4 regions of the Lysinibacillus sp. JK80 genome follow, and region 4 is predicted to be linked to each of the others. Evidence: riboswitches for the same ligand, from Rfam matches in the RefSeq annotation. Region 4 holds a riboswitch; each other region holds the start of a gene.
What was found. A riboswitch is a leader RNA that binds a small molecule or an ion and turns the genes downstream of it on or off. The one in region 4 is predicted to bind thiamine pyrophosphate.
Positions count from the first base shown of each region.

Region 1: another riboswitch for thiamine pyrophosphate. It lies ahead of thiT (energy-coupled thiamine transporter ThiT); the one in region 4 lies ahead of HXV90_RS03720 (ABC transporter substrate-binding protein).
Region 2: another riboswitch for thiamine pyrophosphate. It lies ahead of thiM (hydroxyethylthiazole kinase); the one in region 4 lies ahead of HXV90_RS03720 (ABC transporter substrate-binding protein).
Region 3: another riboswitch for thiamine pyrophosphate. It lies ahead of thiW (energy coupling factor transporter S component ThiW); the one in region 4 lies ahead of HXV90_RS03720 (ABC transporter substrate-binding protein).

Region 1 is NZ_CP058997.1:3,946,092-3,951,868, reverse strand. It holds gene HXV90_RS19885 (AAA family ATPase) at 1-1,172, shown strand, start outside; gene HXV90_RS19880 (hypothetical protein) at 1,210-1,332, opposite strand; gene HXV90_RS19875 (magnetosome magnetite crystal formation protein family) at 1,388-1,711, opposite strand; TPP riboswitch at 1,837-1,944, shown strand; gene thiT (energy-coupled thiamine transporter ThiT) at 2,078-2,638, shown strand; gene map (type I methionyl aminopeptidase) at 2,801-3,556, shown strand; gene HXV90_RS19860 (hypothetical protein) at 3,586-4,299, opposite strand; gene HXV90_RS19855 (polyphosphate kinase 2 family protein) at 4,499-5,323, shown strand; gene HXV90_RS19850 (GNAT family N-acetyltransferase) at 5,483-5,777, shown strand, end outside.
Region 2 is NZ_CP058997.1:3,353,036-3,358,812, reverse strand. It holds gene thiE (thiamine phosphate synthase) at 1-624, opposite strand, end outside; gene thiD (bifunctional hydroxymethylpyrimidine kinase/phosphomethylpyrimidine kinase) at 614-1,438, opposite strand; gene thiM (hydroxyethylthiazole kinase) at 1,426-2,193, opposite strand; TPP riboswitch at 2,277-2,374, opposite strand; gene mbcS (acyl-CoA synthetase MbcS) at 2,565-4,148, shown strand; gene sppA (signal peptide peptidase SppA) at 4,335-5,348, shown strand; gene HXV90_RS16835 (RDD family protein) at 5,361-5,777, shown strand, end outside.
Region 3 is NZ_CP058997.1:2,213,586-2,219,362, forward strand. It holds gene HXV90_RS11530 (ABC transporter permease) at 1-251, shown strand, start outside; gene HXV90_RS11535 (ABC transporter substrate-binding protein) at 248-1,321, shown strand; gene HXV90_RS11540 (MFS transporter) at 1,813-3,009, shown strand; TPP riboswitch at 3,076-3,183, shown strand; gene thiW (energy coupling factor transporter S component ThiW) at 3,278-3,778, shown strand; gene HXV90_RS11550 (VWA domain-containing protein) at 3,966-5,777, opposite strand, start outside.
Region 4 is NZ_CP058997.1:710,274-716,050, reverse strand. It holds gene HXV90_RS03740 (TatD family hydrolase) at 1-552, opposite strand, end outside; gene HXV90_RS03735 (ABC transporter ATP-binding protein) at 542-1,291, opposite strand; gene HXV90_RS03730 (ABC transporter permease) at 1,266-2,039, opposite strand; gene HXV90_RS03725 (thiamine-binding protein) at 2,039-2,329, opposite strand; gene HXV90_RS03720 (ABC transporter substrate-binding protein) at 2,331-3,326, opposite strand; TPP riboswitch at 3,480-3,590, opposite strand; gene parC (DNA topoisomerase IV subunit A) at 3,699-5,777, opposite strand, start outside.

The DNA.
Region 1 (5,777 bases), 1.4 Mb from region 4:
AGCTAGAGCAATATTTAGCAGAGCAGATAAAAGAATGGACAAAATTACAAGCGGTTGTAGACGAACAACTTAAGCAGATGCCCCCTAATTTACCAACTTTACAGCAATTAAAGCAACAACTTAATGAAGTTAGTAAACAGAAAGAAGAGCTTCAAAAAAGTTGGCAAGTGAGTCAAGAAAATTTGCATGCAGCAAAGGAAGCAGCTAGCAATGCAACACTAACTGTAGAAATTGCCAAACAGTCCTTTGAGGAATTACAGCTTAAAATGAATGAAAAGCTTCAGCAATTTTCAGCAGATATGCAAGAAATAGGTTTCGAAAGCTATGAGGCTTATGCAACTGCTAAACGGAGTACCATACAATTGGATGCACTTCGAAAAGCATGTAGCGACTATGCTTTACAAGTACACACGTTGCAAATTCAGATTACCGAAGGGGCTACATACCTTCAAGGAAAAGAGAAGCAAGATTTAGAGGCGATGGAAGCAAGAGTAGAACAGCAGCGAATTTCCTATGAGGAAGCATTTAAACGTTTGCAACAGATGAATGGCTTTATACAAGCATGCCAAGGCTTTAGTGAAAGGGTGGAAGAAATAGCGAAAGAGCTTCATTTACTTGAACAAGAAGCAGGAAGAGTAAAGGAGCTCTATGGATTATTAAATGGACAAAATTCGAAAAAGCTATCCTTTGAGCGTTATATACAAATTAACTACTTAGATCAAATTACAGAAGCCGCAAATATACGTCTGTATCATTTATCAAACGGTCAATTTGAGCTTAGACGTTCAGATAGATTAGAAAAGCATGCGAAGCAAAGTGGCCTTGGTCTTGATGTTTATGATGCTTATACAGATCAATTACGAGATGTCAAAACTTTATCAGGTGGCGAAAAGTTTAATGCTTCGTTGAGCCTTGCATTGGGGATGGCAGATGTGATTCAAAGCTACCAAGGTAATATTCATATTGAAACGATGTTTATTGATGAGGGCTTTGGCTCGCTTGATGAGGAATCACTAAATAAAGCAATCGATACATTAATTGATTTGCAGGATTCTGGTCGTATGATTGGCGTTATTTCGCATGTACCTGAATTGAAATCTGCGATGCCAGCAGTTTTACATGTGGAAAAAACATTAAATGGCCATAGTCAAACCCATTTTGAAGTGAAATAAAACGAAGGCGTATTTCTAAAAGGAATACGCCTTCGTTTTATTTTTTTCGAGTTGTGGTTGTAGGCGTTGTGCCCTTTTTTGCAGCCATTACTTTTTTTACGATAGGAATAACAATAGGTGCTAACTTAACGGCAGTTTTTACAACGTTTGATACTTTCATCCCAAAACAGCTCCTTTTACAATTACTACTACCTGTTTCACTTAAAAATAAAACATTAACGGATAACACGAACAGCCTGAATTATATTCCAAATCACAATACCGAGTGAGACGAGAGCATAGATGGCGAATGAAGCAAACCAAATAATCATCACTGTCTTGTTACTGGAGGTTGGATCTAAACTAAATGTAGAAAAAACAAAGACAACAAAGAATAGAATGCCAAAAACAAAGGGTATTAAATGAGAGACAAGTGCACGAATCGAATGGCTTTTTACATCACTGTCTTTTGTCACGAAATATACAATTAATGGAACGATAAAAGGGGCGAAGAAAATACTAAGATAACTAAAGGCAGCTAAAATTTTTTGATTCTCCATAGTTGTACCTCCTTTTTAAATATTTACGCATGAAAAACAGCAAAGTTTCAAAAAAATGATGTATGGAAGGTTGTAATCCTTCAATCCTTTGCGTACAATGAGAGTGTTCAAATAAATTCAGATGTAACGACCACAAGGGGAGCTGATGATGTCAGCTGAGACTGGGCACGTAATGCCTTGACTCTTCGAACCTGTAAGTTAACGCTTGCGTAGGGATGTGGATAGAAACCGACACTTGTACGATGTGAGGCTCTGTCCTGACATCTTTTTTTCGTCCTTAAAGGAAAAAGGTGTCAGAAAGAGACATATCAGCGCTTTTCTATTCCTGCTCTTGTATCCTACATCGGAACAAAGGAGAGAATATGTATGGACAAAAAAAGACTATTAATGCTAGTGGAGATTGCGATTTTTGCAGCGATAGGTCTCGTACTGGATCAGGTTTCCTTTAAAGTATGGGCACAAGGCGGCTCAGTTAGTCTTGTTATGGTACCGATTATGTTAATAGCATTTCGCTGGGGCTTAGTAGCTGGTCTTACTACGGGACTACTTGTGGGTGTTATGCAAACAATGTTTGGTTCTTATATCGTGCACTGGCTACAAGGATTACTAGATTATGGCGTTGCTTTTACTGTTGTAGGATTAGCGGCGGTTGTACGTGGACCAGTGTTAGACGCTGCTAAACATATGAACAAAACAAAAATGGCACTTTATATAATCATAGGTACCGTTTTTGCAGGCTTCTTACGATACACAGCACATACAATTGCTGGTGCTGTATTTTTTGCCGAATATGCGGGTGACCAAAATGCATGGATCTATTCCATCATCTACAATGGTACATATATGCTACCAGCAACCATTTTAACGGCTATCGTTGGTGTTCTTTTATTCACAGCCGCTCCCCAATTAATGCAAAGAAAAGCTTAATGCTAGTCCCTTCACATGAGTGGAGGGACTTTTTTGTCGTGAATAACTCTTTTAGCACTTTGCAAAGTAGGAAAGCATACAATATTTAAAGCGTTTATCGTTATACGCATAAAAAGTTATGTTATATTAAAGAATAGATATTAGATGAAAGGGACGTTATACATGATTGTAAAAACGCAAGAAGAGATTGAAGCTTTTAAAAAAATAGGACGCATTTGTGCTGAAATTCGCGAAGCAATGAAAGCTGCCACAAAACCAGGTGTTACAACACTTGAGCTTGATGAAATTGCTGGTCGCATGTTTGCAGAGGCTGGCGCTATTTCAGGACCAAAGGGAGAATATGATTTTCCAGGGTATACATGTATTAGCGTCAATGAAGAAGTAGCACATGGTATTCCAGGAAAGCGTGTTATTCAAGAGGGAGATATCGTAAATATTGATGTTTCAGGCTCTTTAAATGGCTATTTTGCTGACACAGGTATTTCATTTGTTGTGGGTGATGGCTATGAGGACAAAGAAAAACTTTGCCGTGTTGCTAAAAGTGCCTTTGATCGAGCAATGACAAAGGTAAAGGCTGGATCTAAATTAAATCAAATTGGCAAAGCTGTTGAGCGCGAGGCAAATGTTAATGGGTTAACTGTTATTATGAATTTAACAGGTCATGGCTTAGGTCAATCTTTACATGATGAACCAAATCATATTTTAAATTATTACGATGCATGGGATTCTACTATTATGAAAGAAGGTATGGTCCTTGCGGTTGAGCCATTTATCTCAGCAAAGGCAGAGCATATCGTCGAAGCAGGTGATGGCTGGACATTCGTGACGCCTGATAAATCACTTGTAGCTCAAATCGAACATTCAGTCATTGTAACAAAAGATAAACCAATTATCTTAACGTCATTAGACGAAGAATAGGATGTAATGAAAAAATCCTGCTAACCAATTTATTTTTGGTAGGCAGGATTTTTTTTAATAAATAAAATGCCAACAAAGAGAACACCGCATAAAAATAAAGCGGCTGTAGTGACAAGTAGCTCATCAAAACCATTATGTATGGCGATTCCAATATAAGCCCAAATAAAAACACTTGGATACATAACATCAAAGTGATGGAAACGGATATGTAGCGCAATGGCTCCTCCTAAAGTAAGTAAAATCACTGCCCAAAGAGGCGTACTAAGACCAAAGCCGTTCCAACCATAAGCCGTTAACGTAAAGCTTGTATTTGTGATAAAAATAAATGTCATCCATGCTAAATAAATAGAGAAAGGAATACGACCAAACAAGGATTTGTCCTGAAGAGGGTACGTATTATACAACATAAACAAATACAAGACTAAGAGTAATGTAATGCCAAGAGAAACAATAAATAACTCATGGTGCCAGACATATATCGTCAATGCTTGTAATATATTTATGCAACTAAAAAGCGCAGACTGTTTCAAAGTTGTCTTTTTCATGTTCATAACTAACCAATAACCGAGTAAAAAATAAATGATAATCCAAATTACATGACTTACACTAACTGGTGCAAATACAACAGAAAAACGATTAGCGATTTCTAGCGAAGATTGACCGTTGATGTTCACGAAAAAGGATGAAAAGGTTAGGATGATTGAGACAAGATAAGAGATTGTCATCAAGATAAACCGAGGCATGTTTTCCTCTCCCTTCGTGTTAGATTGTATAGGGAAAAGACAAATAAGTATAGTACTGTCACTTTTTTTATTATAACGGAAATTTCCAACAATGTATCGTGTTGTTTTACTATTAATACCTACAATTTACCATGTCTGATAGGCATCCATATATTTCTTTAGTACAATAAGAATAGCCAAATAAAAGGAGTGAAGTTTCATGACACAAAATTTGAAAAATCTAGATCTAACTGTTGAACTAGACAAAAAGATGTATAAAAAGAAATTAAAAGTACTCCAATATGAAATGTTGAACGCACAACAATTTTTATTAAAAAACAAGATTGGCTTGATTTTGGTATTTGAAGGAATGGATGCAGCTGGTAAAGGTGGCGCTATTAAACGATTAATCGAACGTGTCGATCCCCGCGGTTATGTTGTACATCCTATTTCTGCTCCTCAAGCTCATGAATTACGCTACAATTATTTACAACGATTTTGGAGAAAATTGCCTCAACATGGGCAAATCGCTATTTTTGATCGCTCGTGGTATGGCCGCGTACTAGTAGAACGCATCGAAGGATTCGCAACAAAGGATGAATGGTCTCGTGCTTATGAAGAAATTAATAATTTCGAGAAGATTTTAACTGCTGGAGATTACATAATTATTAAGTTCTGGCTTCATGTTTCAGATGAGGAGCAATTAAAACGCTTTAAAGAACGTGAACAAAACCCTTATAAATCTTGGAAGTTAACAGCCGAGGATTGGCGCAATCGAGATAAAACACCTCAGTATATTGAAGCAGCAAATGCGATGTTTGAAAAGACAGATAAAAAAGATGCACCATGGGTCTTAGTCGCTGGAGATGACAAAAAGTATGCACGTGTTCAGGTGCTACAGGAAACTATTGCACACATTGAACGAGAGGCTCAAAGACGTGGTCTTCATTTAACAAATGTGTTAGACAATACTCAACTAGAGGAAGCTGATTCCTCCAGCTTAGAAATAGTAAACGAGAAAAAGAAAGAACAAAAAACTAAATAATTGATTTGTGCTGCTATGACAATAAGACATAAGATGTTTTGGTTGTAGCAGCCTGTTTTTTTACATACAATGAAATTAAATAGGGTTTGCAATTATGGCTTGTAGCCAATGAAACAAAGAGAAACGTATTGATTTTTATTGGAAGGCTAGTGTGGAGAAATGGTGCTTAAAATTTGGAATCTATTAAGAAAAAAGGGTGGGAATGTGGTAACAATAAAGGGGGAAAAATGCTACATCCGCACATTCCAAGAAAAAGATGCACGAAGTTTAACGGGTCTCGTAAGCCGTAATAAATACTTTTGGTCTATATACGAGCCACTGCAAAGACCTGAATACTATACAGTCGATGCTCAATACAAAAAAATTCAAGAAAGTCTCTATTTAATGGAGTCTAAGCGTGAATTTACTTTTGGTATTTTTGAGCATAGTACAAATAATCTAATAGGGCATATTG
Region 2 (5,777 bases), 2.0 Mb from region 4:
GGATCTAAATGTAGCTACTGTATGATCAACATCTTTGCTTTGACAAATAGCTGAAATAACAGCAACACCATCAACCCCCGTTTGAAATACAGAATGAGCATTTGTGAAATTAATTCCACCGATTGCTACAATTGGTAATTCAGGATGTAATGAATGAGCCTCCTGTAAAAAAGATGTACCACATGGTGGTTGTGCATCACTTTTAGAGGATGTTGGAAAGATTGGACCGATACCAACATAATCAGCTTGATGGTTAATAGCTATTTGCAATTCTTCCCCGCAATGGACAGATACACCAAGAATCATGTTCCCGATTCTTTTACGTGCTACACTTACAGGTAAATCATCTTGTCCGATATGAACACCATCAGCTCCTAGTCGTATCGCTAGATCAACATCGTCATTAATAATAAAGGGCACTTTATAATGATGACATAATTTTTGACATTGGCGTGCAAATTGTTCATAGGCAAGTCCAGTTAACGCGTGAGGACCTTTTTCACGAAATTGAAACATTGTAATGCCTGCTTGCAAGGCTTTTTCTAGGATATAGATGGGTTGTTCTTGAGAAGGAACATTGCTCGTACCCATAATAAAATAAAGCTCCAAATCCTCACGTTTCATGAATAATCACCTCACAGCCTTCCTTATACTGTTGATAAGCAAAATGATTAGTGGGTCCATGACCATTTCCAATCGATAAATCATACATAATAGCTAATTGGATAAATTTTTTAGCTTCTATAATGGCATTTTCCAGAGCAAATCCTTGTCCAAGAAAAGCAGTAAGTGCTGCGGAAAATGTACATCCAGTACCATGCGTATTTTTTGTTTGGATTCGTGGAGACTGCAAAGAAAAAGAACGTCCATTTTTGCAAAATACATAATCAATGGCATAAAGTGGATCTGCTAAATGACCACCTTTAATGATGACACATTGTACACCTAGCTGTAACAAGCTTTGAGCTACTTCTTTCATATCTTCAAAATGATGAATAGATCTCCCAGTAAGTGTCTCTGCCTCGGGTATATTGGGCGTAACAACCGTAGCAAGTGGTAATAAAGTTGAGCGTAAGGCATCGATAGCTTCTTGCTGTAATAGGCTTTCCCCACCTTTTGCAATCATCACCGGATCAACAATCAGTGGAATGTTTAGCTCCCTGATCTTGTGTGCAATTGCTTTGATAATTTCTGAGGAATAAAGCATTCCTGTTTTAATCGCAGCGATTGGAAAATCTTCTACTAAGGCCTCGAATTGTTTTTTTATAAAGGAAACGTCAATAGGGTAAACACCTGTTACACCCAAAGTATTTTGAGCAGTTAGAGCAGTAATAACAGAAGTACCAAACACTTCTAATTCCTGAAATGTTTTTAAATCAGCCTGTATACCCGCGCCACCACCACTATCTGAGCCAGCGATTGTTGTTACAATATGCATGAAGCTGCACCATCCTTTGATAAGCGATGTATAGCATTGAGTAAGGCTATTTGAAAATCACCAATGTCTGCAGTAAATGCGGATGCCAGTACACCTGCTTTTTTATAGTAAGTAAGTGTTTCTGTTAATTGTTGGTAAGGATTATGGCTTACACTATAGGCTGCGCTACAAATTGCGCTAAGTAAACAACCTGTACCCGTTACTTCCGTCATTTGTGGATGACCACCAGCGATCCATTGGCTATGCTTGCCATCAGTTATAAAATCGCGTTCTCCTGTGACAATAACAATGCATTGATAGCGTTGAGCCAATGATGTGGCTTCTAATTCCATAGCGATAGTGCCATGACCACTATCGACACCCTTTTGTTGCCAATTTACACCAACTATTGCTGCTAGCTCGCCGAGATTACAGCGAATCACGGCAAAGTGTATGTTTTCAAGTAAGTATCTTACGGTTTCCTTACGATAAGTTGTGGCTCCAACTCCGACAGGATCTAAAATAACAGGAATACCAAGTTTATTGGCTTTTTCACCTGCTAATAACATGGCACTTTTTGTGCGATCATTAAGTGTTCCAATATTAATTAATAATGCTTGAGCAATGGCCACCATCTCCTCTACCTCTTGGTAGTCATCGGCCATTACTGGTGAAGCACCTATCGCTAATAAACCATTTGCTTGAAAATTTGCCACTACATAATTGGTTATACAATGGATAAGTGGTTGCTGTTGACGAATTGTTTGAAAAATCATTGTAGTCCTCCTTTAGGGATGGACGTAAGCATGCAAAAAAGGCTCTTTTTGTGTAAAAATGCACGAAAAGAGCCTTTCATCTGAAAACGATGTTTATTGCTCCCTACGTCAGTATTAACTAACAGGTTCAAAGGGTCAGGTTTTACCTTCTCAACTCTTACGAGTCCCCCTGCAATCTTGCTTTTAGTTGACCAAAATGTACCATACTTTTCATTTGTATTCAATAGCAAGTTTTCCTATAGATAAAATGTGACCGATGCCATATAGGAGGGTATGATAGTTGTCATGACTTTACCGAAATTAAGCACAAACCATTGAAAATGCTGAAAAAAGAGTTTTATAATGTGTCATAACAAAAGGGGGCAATTGCCATGAAAAGACAAGATTTAGTTGCACCAGAATGGTATAACATAGTAGAGGAAATTGAAAAATATGCTCAGGATGCAGCCAAAAATGCTTTAATCATTTATGAAGAAAACCAAGACATCCAATGTATTACATATGCACATTTATTGGAAAAAGCAAATCAAGCAGCACATGTATTCACCAAGCAAGGTTTAAAGAAAGGTGATGTCATTTTAGTAATGGTACCACGTTCGGTTGAAGCATATATTGTGTATATTGCTGCATTGAAAGCGGGTTTAACTATTATTCCAAGTTCTGAGATGTTAAGAACAAAGGATATTGAGTATCGAATTCATCATGCAAATGCTAAAGCAGTTATTGCATTTGAACCCTATATTGAACAGTTCGATAAAGTGGGGAATTTACAAGACATACTGCAATTTGTCATAGGGAATGCACATGAACCTTGGCAGAACATACTTGAAAAAATGAATAATCAACCTACAACCTACATAAATCCTATCCCAACAAAAAGCACAGACAATGCATTTTTAGCCTATACAAGCGGAACAACAGGAAATCCAAAAGCAGCAGTGCATACGCATAGTTGGGGCTATGCTCATTTACGAACAACAGCACCACATTGGTTGGGTGTACAAGAAAATGATATTGTTTGGGCGACTGCAGCACCAGGGTGGCAAAAATGGATTTGGAGTCCATTTCTAGCTACTTTAGGCAGTGGTGCTACTGCATTTGTCTACAAAGGTAAATTTGAAGCAGCTTCTTATTTAGCATTGCTTGAGAGATTCAAAATCAATGTACTATGCTGTACACCAACTGAATATCGTTTTATGGCAGCGCTTGAAAATTTACATGAATATGATTTAAGTGCAATTCGCCAAGCTGTATCAGCTGGTGAGCCATTAAATAGTGAGGTTATAAGAGTATTCTTGGAAACATTCAAATTACAAGTGCGAGATGGCTATGGACAAACGGAAAATACATTATTGGTAGGCACAATGGTAGGGATGGAAGCGAGAGTTGGCTCTATGGGAAAACCTACTCCTGGCAACACTGTTGAAATTATTAATGATTTGGGCAAACCTGTTACAATCGGAGAAGTTGGTGATATTGCTGTTCATCGCGAAACGCCAGCACTCTTTAAAAAATATTTAAATGATCCTGAACGTACAAATTTACAGTTTCGTGGGGATTGGTATATTACAGGAGATCGTGCCTATAAAGATGAAGATGGCTACTTTTGGTTTGACGGACGAGGAGACGATGTTATTATATCCTCAGGCTATACAATTGGCCCTTTTGAAGTAGAGGATGCTTTAATGAAACATCCAACTGTAAAAGAGGCTGCTGTTATAGCGAGCCCTGATAAAGTAAGAGGAAATATTGTCAAAGCATTTATTGTTCTGCGCAATGGTGAAAAAGGTGATGGAGCGCTTATTCAAACACTCCAAAGTCATGTTAAATCATTGACCGCTCCTTATAAATATCCACGTACTATTGAATTTGTAGAGGAACTACCAAAAACATCTTCTGGGAAAATTAGACGTGTCGAATTACGGCAACAAGAAATCAAACACCTCCAATTATAATCATTTCCTAGGAAATAATGTCGAAAATCAAAGTTCATCAAAGGTATGGACTTTGATTTTTTTATTTTTTTTAGGTAAGGTAATATGAGGAAATACATAGCTTAAAGCTTTTTGTGTTTAATTATTGCAAAAAAATGAAACAAATTGGCAAGTCATACGTATTACGTGTTGAGGAGGCGGAAAGACATGAATGTAAAAAGGTGGGTTGCTTTAGTAGTGGCTGGTGTTCTTTTACTATTTTCGTTAGGAATTAATACCATTTTTGCGCTATTTAAAGCAGATTTCCTAGGTAATTTTGATAGCTTGATGGCAGGTAATAGCTTAGATGTATATGAAAATGTCATTGAAGGGGAGAATTTTGATAAGCGAATTGCTTATTTAAAGGTAGATGGAACGATTCAAGATATCGGCTCAAGTACATTGTGGCAACCAGTTGCCTATGATCATCAATTTTTCTTAGAACAATTGGATAATATTTTATATGATGAGTCCATACAGGGTGTTGTTTTAAGCGTTAATTCACCAGGTGGTGGTGTAAAGGAATCTGCAGATATCTATAAAAAGCTACTAAAAATAAAAGAAGAACGACAAATTCCAATTTATGTATCAATGGATTCTATGGCAGCTTCAGGTGGTTATTATATTTCTGCACCAGCAGATAAAATATTTGCCCATCGTGATACAATAACAGGCTCTATTGGTGTCATCATGCAATCAATTAACTATCAAGAGCTGGCTGAAAAAGTAGGAGTCAAATTTGAAACGTTTAAATCGGGAGAGCATAAAGATATGCTAAGTCCAATGCGTGAAGTGACAGCAGAGGAACGTGCAATGATGCAAGATATGATTAATGAAACGTACGAAGAATTTGTAGATATTGTAGAACAGGGACGTAATATGTCTGAAGCAGAAGTGAAGAAGGTTGCAGATGGTCGTATTCTTGGCGGTACAAAAGCACTTGAAGCAGGGTTAATTGATGAAATTGGTGATGAAGAAGCGGCCATTGCAGCTCTTCGTGAGGATTATGGACTTGAAGATGCGGCTTTATTTGAGTATTCATACGATATGGGTGGCTGGCAATCATACGTAGGTATGAAAATTGGCTCCATGTTCGGTCCCTCCGCCGAAGAAAAAATGCTAATGAAAATCATGACGGACTATAGCGCTCCGAAAATGATGTATCTATATGGGGAATACTAAGGGGGGAGCACAATGACAAACAATAAAATTGTTATGCAAGGTTCACCCTCATTGGAAAATGGCTTCTATATAAACACTTCAGGAGAATCAGCACATGAAAAAAACTATGCATTAAAAACTGCTGGTTTTTGGGTACGATTTTGGGCATTTTTATTAGACGGATTCATCATTTCTGCTGTAGGTGGAATACTCGTCAATCCTATCTTCTATTTAATGGATTGGTCTTTATCTGATTCGGTTTGGTATGCGCCAATTTCTATTATTACAGCAATTTTCTACTATAGCTATTTTGTGCTGATGACCAAGTTCTTTGGGCAAACACTAGGGAAAATGGTGTTCGGATTACGTGTAATTTCATTAAAGCACGATCAGCTAACTTGGTCAGATGTGTTATTCCGTGATTGGATTGGTCGTATCATCAATAATATT
Region 3 (5,777 bases), 1.5 Mb from region 4:
TTCAGCCAGGTATTTTTGCAGGCTTCTTCCTTGCCCTTACGTATTCATTAGATGATTTTGCCGTGACATTCTTTGTAACAGGTAATGGCTTTAGTACTTTATCCGTAGAAATTTATTCAATGGCCCGCGCAGGAATTTCTCTAACGGTGAATGCAATTTCTGGATTAGTATTCTTTGTTACGGTTTTAGTTGTTGTTGGTTATTATTTCATGACAAGTCGTACGAGTAAAAGAATGGAGGGGCATCGATGAAGTCACTAATTCAAGCTACCATCGCCATCCTTGTCGTTTCAGCCCTTTTATTCTATGCGGCTGATGCCTTAAGTGCGGGAGGCGGTAAAAGTGGAAAAGACACGTTAACCATCTTTAACTGGGGAGAATATATTGATCCTGATTTGTTAAAAGAATTTGAAAAAGAAACAGGCATTCATGTCATCTATGAAACATTCGATTCCAATGAAGCTATGATGACAAAGATTCAGCAAGGCGGAACAGCTTACGATATTGCTGTCCCTTCTGAATATATGATTGAGAAGATGAAGGAAGAAAAATTATTAATTCCTTTAGATAAAACGAAAATCCCTAATTTAAAAAATATTGATCCTTACTTTTTAGATTTACCATTCGATGCTAACAATAAATATTCTGTCCCTTATTTTTGGGGAACAGTAGGTATTGTCTACAATCCGAGCCTTGTTGGAGACTTAGACTTCTCCTCTTGGGACGATTTATGGGACCCTTCTTTAAAGCGAAAAGTCTTTTTAGTAGATGGTGCGCGTGAAGTCATTGGGATGGGCTTAAACAGTCTTGGCTATTCTCTGAATTCACTAGATGATCAGGAACTTCGTGAAGCTACTGACAAATTAATTACACTTGCACCAAACGTTAAAGCGATCATTGGAGATGAAATCACACCGTTAATGATCAATAATGAGGCAACTGTTGCCCTTACATGGTCTGGCCAAGCAGCTGATATGATGTATGAAAATGAAGAGTTAGACTTTGCTGTACCTGAGGAAGGCTCAAACTTATGGTTTGATAATATGGTCATCCCAAAAACATCAAAAAATATTGATGGTGCCCACGCCTTTATTAACTTCATGCTAAGTGCTGAATCAGGTGCTCAAAATGCTGATTTTGTAGGCTATTCTACTCCTAATATTGCCGCTATGGACTTAATGGACGAAGAAGTTGTTTCTGACGAACGCTACTATCCTTCTGAAGAACAACGCGATACATTAGAGGTCTACAAAAATTTAGGACCTGATTATTTAGGGAAATACAACGAATTATTTTTAGAATTTAAAATGAGTATCAGATAAGTTAAACTAGCTAATTGGTTTTCACACCAATTCGCTAGTTTTTTTCTCTGCTTATCTAACTGTTATTAAACTAAGAACATTTTCAATCGACTATTTGCATTATTATATTTATAAAATATTTTATCTAAATTTTAATAGATTCTCACATTAGTGTATTTTTGATAGTCCATAACTTCTAACGCTCAACATCGCTACAATTTATAGCCATGCTTTATACCATTACAGACAGACTCTCCAAATTTTTAATTCTCCCTTTATAAGAGAAGTCCCTCAATTGTTGTTGCTTTACTAATTTATCCTCCCATAGCTTCTTTTCCCTCAACTTTTATGACTAAAATGTATTATTTCATCATGCATAGGTGCGTGGATAAAAACTTTTGTGGAAAACCATTCTAAATATAGAACCAGTACTATAATCTTAACTATTAGCCAAGCAATAATTCTTTATGATAGACTGTACTATATTTGATTACAAAAAGGGGGTTCATTCGATGACCCAGCAGAAGTCCAATAAGGCGGCTTTGTATATTTTAATGTTTAATATGTTTATCGCAATGGGGAGTATTGGCATTATTATTCCTGTCATGCCAGAGTATTTAAAAATATTTGGTGCAGCAGGACAAGTTCTAGGTATGCTAATCGCAACGTTCGCCTTAGCTCAATTCGTATTTTCTCCTATTGCTGGGAATCTTTCAGATCAGTACGGACGAAAAAATTTAATTATTTTCGGTCTTATCGTAACAGGTCTTGCACAAATCGGATTTGGCCTTGCTACAGATGTATGGATGCTCTTTTTAGCACGATTTTTAGGTGGTCTAGGTTCCGCATTTGTTGCACCTCCTATTATGGCTTTTGTCGCTGACGTCACAACCTATGAAGAACGTGGGAAAGGTATGGGGATGTTGGGTGCCGCTATGTCTCTTGGCTTTATGATTGGACCTGGTATTGGTGGCTTTTTAGCAAAGGTAAGCTTACATTTCCCATTTTTCACAGCTGGAGCTGCAGCCATTGTAGCATCTATTTTATCTTACTTTTTATTACCTTCTACCAAACCAAACACTGCTCAACAGAAACAAAAGCAAGACAATCTGGCGAAGCAAATGGCTCGTTCCATACATATGCCTTATTTTGTTATGCTCATAATTATGCTGGTGTTCTCGTTTGGAATTGCAAATTTCCAAACGACATTGTCATTATTTGTGACAGAAAAGTTTAATTACACACCTGTAGATATAGCGATTATATTAGTTGTTGGTGGTGCTTTTGGAGTAGTAGTACAAATGTTTATTATTACACCACTGTTCAATCGTTATGGTGAAATGAAAGTAGTACTAGTAAATTTATTTATTGCATCCGTTGCTATTTTCTTAATATTATTTGTTTCTGGCTTTGCCCTTATTTTAGTTGTAGCAACAATTTTCTCTACAGCAACGACATTAATTCGTCCAGCTGTTAATACACTCATCTCAAAGCTTGCAGAGAAAGAGCAGGGATTTGCTGCGGGCTTGAATAATGCCTATATGAGCCTCGGAAATATGATTGGACCCGCTTTGGCAGGTTTATTATTTGACTGGAATATGAATAGCCCATATATTTTCGGTTCTATCATATTATTAGCCTGTTTCTTCCTTGCGCTCATCTGGACAGTGAAAAAAGCACCTCATTTAATGCATCCCGATACAAAATAGTCTGAAAAATCATTGACTATTTTTAGCAGTATGTTACATTATTGTTGATTCACAAAATTGAATGATTTTAACCACTAGGGGAGTCTTTAAAAGGCTGAGACGTATATGGTAATATACGGACCCTTTGAACCTGATCTAGTTCACACTAGCGGAGGGAAGTGGCGCTACTTGCTGTTGTCACTATATACACGTAAGGCCGCTTCCTATTGTTTAAAGGGGGTGGCCTTTTTATTTTTCCTCACGAACTTTACCAAAAGGAGTGAACTTTATGTCAATTCGTAAATTAACAGTCATGGCTTTATTAGTAGCCGTTGCTGTTGCAGGCTCTACTTTCGTATCCATCCCAACAGGAATCGCACGTGCTTACCCAGTTCAGCATGCTATTAATGTGATAGGAGCCATTATACTTGGACCCGTACCAACAGTTATAGTTGCCTTTGTCACTGCCATCATTCGTATCCTTACTGGAACAGGCTCTCTACTAGCTATCCCTGGTAGTATCATCGGTGCGTTCTGTGCTGCCCTTGCCTATAAATATAGCAATAAAATGTGGTTAGCTGGTATCGGAGAAGTTATCGGAACGGGCATTCTGGCTTCACTTATTGCAGTCCCTTTTGCAAAATTATTCATGGGAACATCTGTAGCAGCATTCTTCTTCCTACCAGCCTTTTTAACATCAAGTACGATCGGTGCTATTTTAGGTGTAATGGTTGCGAGTAGCTTGCGTAAAACAGAGCTAGTAAAGAGGTTTAATTCTTCTCTTTATTGAGAGAGATTGAATTATGAGCATTCATTGAGCTGGGGTAGTCCAATTTGGATCGCTTTTTTTCTCTTTATGAGCAAAGAGCCTACTTTTTAGATAATTCTTACCCTCTTTACAAAGGGGATAACTCTCTATTTCAAGGAATATAAAAAGCAGTGCAAAACTATTCGAGTTTGCACTGCTTCCTCTATATTTAAGATCGTTTTTTCATGCCTTTTAACAACTGTGCTACATTCGTGTCTTCTGGTATAGTTTTTTCCTCAACCAGCGGCTCTTTTTTCTTCGCATTCGTTAGGAAATTCCAACCAAAACGTCTTATGGTAATATCAATAAAGAAAAGAAGCATACTTGCTAAGAGTAGCCATGTGGCAATATTTTGCCGATCTGCTCCTTTTGTCGTAAAGTCACGGAAGACATCTTGTGGTTCCTTTAAAACAGTGCCTCCTGTTCGTTGAGTTAACTCTTCTATCAGTTGGTTATTTACAGGGAGTAGTTCGTATTCAGCACTATAAGGAACACTTAGCCCTGCCTGATAAATGGCCTGCTTTTCATCTGCTATACGGAAGAAAATTAATCCAGGTTCAGCTTGTACTACAGCTCGAACTTGAGATGCGGAAATGGTTTCAAGTTGTGTTTCTAGCTCCTCCCCTGCTTCATTTACCGCTACAATATCTAAAAATGCGGCTTCATTTGTAGGGTCTGTAATCATAAAGGAACCATCTGCTTCCAATCTTACATCATAGGCTACATCATTGTAGCTTGGTAGCATTTGAGAAATAAGTGTTTGCCAAAATGCTCCCCAATTCTGCCATCTTGCCCAATCTCCTGTCCATTTACCCGTTGAATCAGATGTAAAGGCAAATGTTTTACCAAGACCATATTGCCACTGCGCTAACACAGGATCTTCTTTCTCACTTTTTGCTACAACAGTAGCCCCCTGTTTTGCCGTTGTCACAATATATGCATTCATTTGTGGGACACCATTAGCAAACAGTGAGTTCCATCCTGCTGCATTATAAATTGCCGGATAGAATGGATTGTCCTCAATATAGGTGCGGGAAATCATAGCTGTTTCTCGAGATAAAATAGAAGGAATGGTTTGCTCATCTATCACATCATAGAAACGTCCACTGCCCATGTCACTAAGCGCTTCTAATAAGTTCGCATCGGCATCTTGTCCAATCGCTACTGTCGATAAGGTTATACCCTCTTCTTTCCCTTCACCAATTAAATCCTCATAGTTCCCTGCCTGTGACTGCCCATCTGTTAAGAGGATAATATGCTTACGTTGGAGCTTTAAATCAGCAAGGTTCTCGTAGGCTTTAGCTAATGAACTATAGATTTCTGTTCCCCCACCAGGTGTTACTGATAAAATAGTATCCACAGCCTCTTCTTTACTGTTAAGAGGCCCTGTCTCTATAATCTCCCAAGGACGATCATCAAAGGCGATGAATCCTAATGTATCCTCGTCTCGCAACATCTCAACAGAACGTGCCGCTGCTTCCTTAGCAAGCTCAAGCTTCGAGCCTTGCATACTGCCAGAACGGTCAAGTACAATCACTAATCCTAAGGAAGGTAATTGCTCTTTGCCCTTAATTTCCATTTCCACTGGCAATAAGGTTTCAATCGGTGTTTTAAAATAGCCGCCTAGACCAAAACTATTTTCTCCACCCACCATTGTAAAACCAACTCCAAAGTTTTTGACTGCTTGCTCAATAACACTCATTTTTGCTTCACCCACTAAATGACCTGGTACATTGTCGAAAATGATAGCATTATATTGCAAATAGCTGGATAGTTCATTTGGTAAACTTTTAGGTGCTACAACATCATAAGCAATGGATTGACTACCAAGTGCTGCTGCGATGGGTGAAGCTGTTTCATAACCATTAACGATTAATAAATGTGGTTCACTTTGAACCATTGTGACACTAGTTAACTTATTGTTTTCAAAAATGGCATCCTGACCAACTTGAACAACGGCTTCATATTTTACAAGTCCTTC
Region 4 (5,777 bases):
TAGCTGTTGAATTTCCTCTTCGTACAAGCAATCTGGCGTAATGGAAATAAAATAACCACGCTCTATCATGCGCTTCACAATAGCTTCATCCCCTTTAAACCAATGAAAATGGGCTTCGTGAAGCTGATGCTTTTCCAGCAAATCACACACAATATGGGCGTCCTCATATACTGCGTGTAACACAATTGGCTTGTCCAGTTCCTTCGCCAATACAACAAAACGCTCTAATAGAGCCACATAGGGACGTTCATCAATCGCTTGCTCTTGTTTTAAATAATAAGGTAGACCCACCTCACCAATAGCAACCATATCATTCTGATGCGAACGAATCCAATCAAATAAAGCTGTCTCATCATTTGGACTTAGTAAAGGCTGTTCAGGATGAAAGCCAAAAGCAGCCTTTACTTGCTGATAGCTATTCGATAAACGCAACGTTCTTTCACAAGAGGAAAGTTGCATACTAACCGCGATTACAGCTTTCACTTCTTCTAATAAGGAAGGAATTTCCTCATCGGTGTACTGATCCAAATGAATATGCGCATCAATCAACATACATATCACCCTTTTCCTCCTGTAAATACATAAATAATTGTTGCTTTAACGCTGTGAATGCTGCAGAATGTCGAATTTCCTCTTTCCGAGGTCTTTCAAACGGCACGATGATTTCCTTTTTAACGGTAGCTGGACGTTTGGTTAAAACAAGTATGCGATCTGCTAAAAAGAGAGCTTCCTCAATACTATGTGTAACAAATAGAATGGATTTGCGGTACTCCTCCCAGATAGATAAAAGCCATGCTTGCATTTCCAGTCGAGTAAATTCATCCAACGCAGAAAATGGTTCGTCTAAGCATAAAATCGGCTTATCACTGACCATTGCTCGAATAAAGGACACACGCTGCTGCATGCCTCCAGACAGTTCGTTCGGATAGGCATGGATAAAAGAGGCAAGACCAACCTTTTCTAACCATTCCTTGGCACGTTCAACATTTGATTTATGTTGTAATTCCTCTACAAGCGTGACATTTTCTATTATTGTACGCCAGGGTAATAGACATGGCTGCTGTGGCATATAGCCAATCGTTCCTTTTTTTCGTTGGATATCCTCTCCATTTAATAAAATGGCTCCTTGATCAATTGGCGAAACACCACCAATTAATTGAAAAAGTGTGCTTTTACCACTGCCTGAAGGACCAACGATGGCCACAAACTCGCCATCCTTGACATCAAAAGAAAGTTGATCAAGGACTTTGAGCGCATCGAAGGATTTAGCGATGTTTTGAATGCTGAGCATGATAGCCTCTTCCCTTCACCATGAATTTTTCAATTAAACGAATACCACTAAACAATAGTAAGCTCAAGAGAACAATCGCAAAAATTGCCACAAATACGCGATCTGTACGGAAGGAGGACTGGGCTAGGGTCATGTAAACACCAATACCCTTTTTTGCACCAAGCCACTCCGCAATCACAGCCCCCATCACACTATATGTAGCCGCAATTTTAATGCCTGAGAAAATAGCAGGATAGGCATAAGGCCATTCCAGCTTCCAAAAGGTTTGTGCCTTTGTAGCACCAACCATGGCAAAATAATGCTTTAATTCTGGAGCTGTTTGTCTAAATCCATCCATCGTTGCAATGACAATCGGGAAAAAGCACACAAGACAGATAATGATAAGCTTCGGTAATAACCCAAATCCAAACCAAATAATAAGGAGCGGTGCCAAGACTAGAATAGGAACATTCTGGGACATAATAAGAATTGGATAAAACAGTTCTCGAATAAATGTAAATCGATGCAACACTACTGCCACCGTTAGCCCACAAGCGATGCCAATGGCCAAACCTAGTAGAGCTAATTGTACTGTAGCGAATGCATGTGGTAGAAAGGTTTGATACGACTGAATGGCCTCCGACAAAATACTACTTGGTGCGGGTAATAACCAATGAGGAACTTCAGCAAACCGCACGATTAGTTCCCATATGAACAAGAGGAAGGCGATAAAAATTATCGTCCTTCCCTTCTGTAATGCACGTTTCATTACTGATATTTCCCCGTTAATGTCTCCATCGTAATACCCGTTGGCTGATATAAAATTTTCACTTGTGTAATGACATTAATGGCACCAAGTTCAATCATCTTCTCATTCATTTTTTCAATGATTTGGAGCAATGTTGAAAGCTCACCCTCCATCGTTGTTTCCAATGGATGTACCTCATATTTCACCCCAGAAGCATCGATCACCGCAATTGCTGCATCGACATATGGTATAACATCTTCATATTTCTCTGTCTTCGGAATGATTTGTACACTGATTAATGAATTTGCCATCTTATTTGGCCTCCTTTTTAGGTAAGAAATCATTAGTAAAGGCTTTTTTCGCATCAAATTCGCCCTCTAATACTTGATTGCTAGACATCCATTTCGCGTAATTTTCCCACACCGAAAGCTTTTGCTCTCCCCATTGCTTGGCATCGTCCTGGTATTTATCGGCCAGCCATTCCTGACTTTTTTGCACCAACGCTTTATCTAAATCAGGAGCTGCTTCGATTAAAATATCAGCCGCTTCACTTGGGTTTTCAATTGCGTATTCATAGCCCTTCGATGCAGCTGCCACAAAGGCTTTAACAACATCAGGATTGTCCTGTATCATTTTTTCATTTGTAGCTAAAACTGGCGTATAATAATCTAATTGATCACTATAATCTGTAAGATATAGCATATTGATCTTTTCCCCACGCAGCTCAGCTTCAATTCCTGTCCATGCATAATAAATCCAAGCAAAATCAATATCTTTTTCCATCATTGTGAAGAAATCTAAATCGCCTGCATTGACGATATCTAGCTTATTAATATCTGCCTTTTCTTTTTGCATGAGTGATTGTAAAACGGCTTGCTCTAATGGCGCGCCCCAACCACCATAGGTTTTACCTTCAAAATCCTTTGGCGATGTAATGCCCTTCGAAGCAATAGAAGCAAAGCCAGATGTATTATGCTGTATAATTGCTGCGATGGAGACCAGCGGCACATCCTGTACTCGTGCCTGTGTTATGCCTTCCTGATAGCTCACGCCAAAATCCGCCTTTCCAGAAGCAACAAGCTGATCTGCGCCCGCCTCACCAGGCATAATAATATCAACATCTAAACCCTGTTCCTCAAAATAACCGAGTTTTTTGGCAACATATAGTCCTGTATGATTTGTATTCGGCGTCCAATCCAGTACCACAGACACCTTTTTCAGCTTGTCTGCAGCCTGCTTGTCATCCTTGTCACTACAGCCTACTAATGTCAATAGTGCTGCCAATAAAATAAAAAACCATTTTTTCATGCGAAAGCCTCCCAGTTTGTAATATGAAAGTGTTCATGAATGAATGTTGTCACCAGAAGAAAGCGTATACAATGTTGGCAAGCTGTTGCTTGAAAACATAAAAAAACGCCTAGGATTCCTCCCAGACGTATTGCAATCAATCTTCAAAACTTTGCTTTTTGAATAGATGTTCCCTACGCTGGTACGAGCCAAATCAGGTTCAAAGGGTCAGCGTCTACCGGACACAATCTCAGCTAGCAATTACTAGCCCCCCTACATTCTTTCGCTATGAACTTTTCGATGATTATTATACCCATAGTTTCACTTAAATGACAAGGTGCTATTTTTGAATAGAGCTTAAAGCCCAGCGCTCCTAAGAGGCTGGGCATGCTATTAGCTTGGTTTCTGTTCTTTTTTGGCTGTTACAACATGAGAAATTGCTCCATCTGTTGCAATATCCACTTTAAATGAACCATTGGAATGGCGATCCGCACGAGACAATGCTTGTACGTCAATCATCTCTTGAACACCTTTTTCAGTTTCAATCACAACCTGCTCCTCGTCTGTTGCTTGAACAACTGCCACAATTCGGTGAGGGTTTGCTTTTAACTCTGTTAATACTTTTAGTCCACGTTTTGCACGACTTGCTACTTCAACTTCAGCGACATTCATTTTCTTCACGGCCCCACGCTGTGTCACAATCACTACATAGTGGGTAACATCTGGCTGTAATACATTGACGCCAACTAAGGCTTCTCCATCTTTTAGTGTGATCCCTTTCACACCACCTGTTTTCACACCTGTCACAGGTAGTTCCTCCATTGGGAAACGAATCGCATAGGCTGTATCTGTTGTGAGCATCAGCTCCACGTCATCAGTCACAAATGATGCATAGATCATCGCATCACCAGCCTTGACATTCATCGTTTTAATTGGCTTTGAATAACGCGTTACCGCATAGTCTGCGAGTGGTGAGCGCTTAATTTGGCCATCTTTTGTGGCTGTGAAGACATACGTATTTGGCTGGTCAAATGTTTCGAAACCATAAACCGCAATAATCGATTCATCTTCCCCTGTTGGTACAATACTTGAAATATGCTGGCCGAGATCCTTCCAGCGTATATCAGGCAGCTCATGAACAGGCTGATAAATATAATTGCCTCGATTTGTGAAAAGCAGTAGATGGTGCTGAGTATTTAAATTTGCTTCATACAATAAATAATCTGAATCCTTCATGGCAAAATCTTGCCCGTTTGAAGCGGCATGAGAACGTGTGGATGTACGTTTAATATAACCATCCTTCGTTACTGTTACGACAACCTCTTCACTTGGCACAAGGACATCCAATGTAATTTTGATTTCTTCAATTTCTTGCTCAATCTTCGAGCGACGAGGTTCTGTAAAGCGTTTCTTAATATCTAGTAACTCTTGTTTAATAACACGCACTAGCTTTGCTTCACTTTGTAGAATCCCCTCTAGCTTCGCAATTAGCTTATTTAACTCGTCCTGTTCCTGACGTAGCTCTGTAATATCCGTATTCGTTAAACGATATAATTGCAGGCTTACAATGGCCTCTGCTTGTACCTCTGTAAAATCAAACTTTGCTTGTAAATTAAGCTTCGCATCCTTCTTATCATTAGAAGAACGGATCGTCGCAATGACTTCATCTAAAATGGAAAGAGCTTTAATTAATCCATCTACAATATGAGAACGATCCTTTGCCTTTTGTAAATCATAAATGGAACGGTTTGTTACCACTTCTTTTTGATGGGCAATATACGCATCTAGCAATAATGGCAATGTCATCATCGTTGGACGACGGTTATGAATGGCAATCATATTAAAATTATAAGCTACCTGTAAATCAGTTGTTTTAAACAAGTACTGTAAAATTCCTTGTCCTGGTACATCCTTTTTCAGCTCAATTACGACACGTAAGCCTGTACGGTCTGATTCATCACGAATTTCTGCAATGCCTTCTAGTCGTTTATCTACACGTTGCTCATCAATTTTTTTCACAAGATTCGCTTTATTTACATCATATGGTAACTCAGTGATAACAATTTGCTCTTTACCACCCTTAATTGGTTCAACAACTGCTTGTGCACGGACGATGATTTTACCACGACCTGTTTCATACGCCTTTTTAATGCCATCAACACCTTGAATGATTCCACCCGTTGGGAAATCAGGTCCTTTAATCACCGTCATCAATTCATCTACAGTAACATTAGGCTTGTCTAAGCGCATCAACACAGCATCCAGTACTTCATCTAAGGCATGTGGCGGAATATCTGTCGCATACCCAGCGGAAATTCCTGTAGAGCCATTGACTAAAAGGTTAGGAAAACGTGCTGGTAATACAGTTGGCTCCATATCCTGATCATCAAAGTTTGGCACAAATTCGACCGTTTTCTTGCCAATATCTCGTAGCATTTCAGCGGCAATAGCTGATAGTCTCGCCTCTGTATA